2 regions of the Alicyclobacillus fodiniaquatilis genome follow, and region 1 is predicted to be linked to the other one. Evidence: a T-box and tRNA genes for the amino acid it is inferred to sense, from the RefSeq annotation. Region 1 holds a T-box; the other holds one or more tRNA genes.
The links. The T-box of region 1 lies ahead of trpS (tryptophan--tRNA ligase). A T-box ahead of a tRNA ligase gene usually reads a tRNA of that ligase, here a tRNA-Trp.

Region 1 (2,176 bases):
CGCGGCGCGTGGCCGAAGTGGGAAGCTGTCCCCGAACGAGATGAAAGGCAGTACCATCTCCATTACGAATATCGGTTCCGCTGGCGGTATGTTCTTCACTCCGATTATCAACTACCCTGAGGTCGCGATTCTTGGTGTCGGCCGCATCACAGAGAAACCTGTGATGCGCGATGGAGCATTCGCAGTCGGCCAAATGATGTCGCTCTCGTTAAGTTTCGATCACCGCGTGATCGACGGCGCGCTGGGTCAACAATTGGTCAACGACATCAAACGTCTGTTGGAAAACCCTCGTCTGCTGCTTTTGGAGGTGTAGGCAATGGTTTGTTCCTTTCTCTTTGATTCCTCGTCAATGGGAGCAGTGGTGTTAGCTTATGATATTTGGATGTTCTGTTTGTTCACGCCCACAGGGGTTGACGGAGAAGCGACCGGGAGATATCATGAAGCAAATTCCAATCGGGATCGACATGGACGAAGACGAGTACGCATTCAAGATGTGTCGCAGAGAGTCGGCGGCTGGTGTGAGCCGACACGCATCGGATGCCGAATGGCCTTCTGAGTTGCCCACCGAACCCACATCAGTGGCAGTAGGTGTTGCCGGGTGTGCCTCACCGTTACCAAGAGGCAGGTATCGAAATGTACGCGCCAAATGGCAACAGGGATTTCCGTACTGAAGAGTGCGTCGAGGCAAGCGGCTTCGACGAATGAGGGTGGCACCACGGTCTCACGTCCCTTTGCGGACGTGGGGCCTTTTTGTATTTGCGCCAAGAAAGGAGGTGGTGGTGTGAGCGATGGTTGGTGGTGGTGCATGAGTTTCAACTTCAACGACAAAATCAAAAGGAGTGTTACAGATGAACACAAAATTGCAGGACAGAGTGCTGACCGGGGATCGCACCACTGGAAAGCTCCATCTTGGCCACTATGTCGGAAGTCTCAAGAATCGGGTAGAAATGCAGCACCAGTACGATATGTTCGTGCTGCTCGCAGATGTTCAAGCGCTGACGACGCACTATGAAGCGCCACAGGAAATGGGACGTCATTTGCGCCAAATCGCCCTGGATTATCTAGCGGTTGGACTGGATCCGGCGAAATCCACCATCTTCATTCAGTCACTCGTGCCGGAAATCGCCGAGTTGACGGTGTTTTACTCCATGTTCGTGACCGTCAATTCCCTGCGGCACAATCCAACAATTAAATCGGAAGCGGCAGAACGGGGCTATACCCAACTGTACTATGGATTTTTGGGATACCCGGTCAGCCAAGCGGCCGATATCACATTTTGCAAGGCGACGCTCGTGCCAGTTGGGGATGATCAGTTGCCACACATCGAACAAACGCGGAAAATCGTGCGCCGTTTCAACGAGTTGTATGCGCCTGTCTTGGTCGAACCGAAAGCGGTCGTCGGGGAGGTTCCCAGGTTGATTGGCCTCGATGGCAAGAGCAAAATGAGCAAAAGTCTTGGCAATGCCATTTCGTTGGATGCAACAGCCAAGGAGGTTCAGGAGAAGCTGAAAGTCGCCGTGACAGATCCCGCGCGGGTCCGCAAATCTGATCCTGGCCATCCGGACGTTTGTCCCGTGTTCTCCTATCACAAGGCGTTCGCCGCTGAGTCGGCGGATGAGATTGCCGCTGGATGTAGGTCAGCCGCCATCGGCTGCGTGGAATGTAAACAGCGTGTGGCCAAACAAATCAACGACCTGCTCGATCCGATGCGCGAGCGTCGGGAAGCATACAAAGTTCACCCGGAACGGGTGGACGAGATTTTGGTGGCTGGCACAGAACGGGCAAGAAGCATTGCGAAAGAGACGATGCAGGAAATCCGGTCGGCGATGGGGATAGCGTATCGTTTGGGGGAGGCGTGCAATTAGGGCTGACAACGGCCCTATTTAAGATGTTTACAAGCACACTGACCGATGCTTTGAATGAACGACCAAATCTTGCGACACTAGGATTGGTAGATTTTGAATTTCTACCACATTATAACCGCTGGACTGATGAATTTAAGCTTGATGTCATGAAATATGCGGAGACGACGGGTGTCACAGTATTTGCTTGTGATGATGGTGATGGCCTTATTGTCAACGAACACGGCATCCGTGCCGTCGGTAATGTCAAGATGATTCGCGGCGGTGTATGTTTTGAAGATAGATTTTTCATCAAATAGGAGGAATATTTAAAA
Region 2 (2,176 bases), on a different contig from region 1:
GTTTGCCGCCGCTGTCTTAGCGACGTTTGCTATCTTAGCACGCCTTTCAAATCCGAGTCAAGCATCTTTTTATCTTTTTCGCATTGTTCTTTTTAAATTAGGTACAATTGACATCCTCGCCGCTCTAAAGGAGCACAATTCCTAGGGTCAATGCGATCACGTTATACCATCCTCATAGCCGCTTCGGCAAGGTTCCTGCTGCAGTGCACCTCTTGTACCACTCACTTCAAAGCTGATCCGAGCGCGATCCCACCGCTCCCTATAATACGTTCAACTCCCTTGCTTACATCAGCTTGTTCCGAAACCACCATCGCGTGGTTTTGCTAATAGGTGGTCGATGTTTTGTCTGTAAAACATCGATAATAAGCATTGGGATGCGAGCGTGTATGCGTTACACGCCAACCGGACTTTTTCCCAGATCACTGCTATTTCTACTGTTTGGATGGTTTACACTTGAATCGTTGTAAGCGCTTTATAAACCTATTATACTTTGGTCAACGAATGATAACAACGATTAATCCCCTAGAGGGGGACACCATCATTGAAGATACACGTTCATTGACAGGGGCTTGTCGCATTCCTAATCAGTCGGTTCCTTCCGCTATTGGAGTATCTAAACCTAAAATCACGGTCGCCCCTGATCAAAGAGCTCGGTGCTCAAAACATAAAAAGCACCTGCATTAGATGTAGAGAAATGTATTTCTGTACTTGTCATTCATCATAATTCACTGCAATAAAAAAGTTTTTTTGTTTATTTTCTTGACTTGTGTTTCTAGACATGATAAATTGCTATCTGCCTCACTCAAGAGGCAATGCGAGCCATTAGCTCAGCTGGTAGAGCACCTGACTTTTAATCAGGGTGTCGCTGGTTCGAATCCAGCATGGCTCACCAAGTTTCACGCCACCTTGGCTCAGGGGTAGAGCGGCTCACTCGTAATGAGCAGGTCGTCGGTTCAAATCCGACAGGTGGCTCCAGGCCAGCGTAGCTCAGCAGGTAGAGCAACTGACTTGTAATCAGTAGGTCGCAGGTTCGATTCCTGTCGCTGGCTCCATTGGTGACCGACGAGTACTATAGGGGCGTAGTTCAGCTGGTAGAACGGCGGTCTCCAAAACCGCATGTCGTGGGTTCAAGTCCTGCCGCCCCTGCCATATACCTTTGGGGAATAGCCAAGCGGTAAGGCAACGGTTTTTGGTACCGTCATGCGAAGGTTCGAATCCTTCTTCCCCAGCCATTGTGCCCGTAGCTCAGCTGGATAGAGCGCTTGACTACGAATCAAGAGGTCGGGAGTTCGAATCTCTCCGGGCACGCCAGTAAAATAACATCGGAGCATAGCGCAGCTTGGTAGCGCGCCTGCCTTGGGAGCAGGAGGTCGTGGGTTCGAATCCCGCTGCTCCGACCAGTTTCACCTCATCAACTTTATAACGTCCCGGAGTGGCGGAATTGGCAGACGCACACGACTCAAAATCGTGCGGGAAACCGTGCCGGTTCGAGTCCGGCCTCCGGGACCATGCCGTGGGGGTATAGCTCAGCTGGGAGAGCACCTGCCTTGCAAGCAGGGGGTCATCGGTTCGAATCCGTTTACCTCCACCACTTTCCTCGATAGCTCAGCGGTAGAGCATCCGGCTGTTAACCGGAGGGTCGTAGGTTCGAATCCTACTCGGGGAGCCAACTTTGCTCCTATAGCTCAGTCGGTAGAGCGCATCCATGGTAAGGATGAGGTCACCAGTTCAAGTCTGGTTGGGAGCTCCATTCGGCCCCATGGTCAAGCGGTTAAGACACCGCCCTTTCACGGCGGTAACGCGGGTTCGAATCCCGCTGGGGTCACCACTGTTCTTGATTTGCAGAACAGAGTTTTTCTTGACAAACTATGGATTATCCCGTAACATTTTGAACGTTCCATGCGGAAGTGGCTCAGGGGTAGAGCATCGCCTTGCCAAGGCGAGGGTCGCGGGTTCGAATCCCGTCTTCCGCTCCAATTTGCGGGTGTAGTTTAATGGTAGAACGTCAGCTTCCCAAGCTGAGAGCGAGGGTTCGATTCCCTTCACCCGCTCCAGGCGGCTATAGCTCAGAGGGAGAGCACCACCTTGACACGGTGGGGGTCATAGGTTCAATTCCTATTAGCCGCACCATTTGTCTGACGCGTCGTTTTATCTGCAACAAACTGCCCGCAACGCG

Region 2: it encodes a tRNA-Trp, which carries the amino acid that the T-box ahead of trpS (tryptophan--tRNA ligase) is inferred to sense. The anticodon was not compared.

The regions. Positions count from the first base shown of each region.
Region 1 covers NZ_JBHUCX010000099.1:258,595-260,770, forward strand. Annotated here, with positions in the region: gene ACFSB2_RS24970 (dihydrolipoamide acetyltransferase family protein) at 1-313, shown strand, start outside; T-box leader at 457-734, shown strand; gene trpS (tryptophan--tRNA ligase) at 849-1,865, shown strand; gene ACFSB2_RS24980 (hypothetical protein) at 1,856-2,161, shown strand.
Region 2 covers NZ_JBHUCX010000073.1:55,131-57,306, reverse strand. Annotated here, with positions in the region: tRNA gene ACFSB2_RS18250 (tRNA-Lys) at 817-892, shown strand; tRNA gene ACFSB2_RS18245 (tRNA-Thr) at 901-975, shown strand; tRNA gene ACFSB2_RS18240 (tRNA-Thr) at 977-1,052, shown strand; tRNA gene ACFSB2_RS18235 (tRNA-Trp) at 1,074-1,149, shown strand; tRNA gene ACFSB2_RS18230 (tRNA-Gln) at 1,158-1,232, shown strand; tRNA gene ACFSB2_RS18225 (tRNA-Arg) at 1,235-1,311, shown strand; tRNA gene ACFSB2_RS18220 (tRNA-Pro) at 1,324-1,400, shown strand; tRNA gene ACFSB2_RS18215 (tRNA-Leu) at 1,427-1,509, shown strand; tRNA gene ACFSB2_RS18210 (tRNA-Ala) at 1,516-1,591, shown strand; tRNA gene ACFSB2_RS18205 (tRNA-Asn) at 1,595-1,669, shown strand; tRNA gene ACFSB2_RS18200 (tRNA-Thr) at 1,675-1,750, shown strand; tRNA gene ACFSB2_RS18195 (tRNA-Glu) at 1,754-1,828, shown strand; tRNA gene ACFSB2_RS18190 (tRNA-Gly) at 1,902-1,976, shown strand; tRNA gene ACFSB2_RS18185 (tRNA-Gly) at 1,981-2,054, shown strand; tRNA gene ACFSB2_RS18180 (tRNA-Val) at 2,056-2,130, shown strand.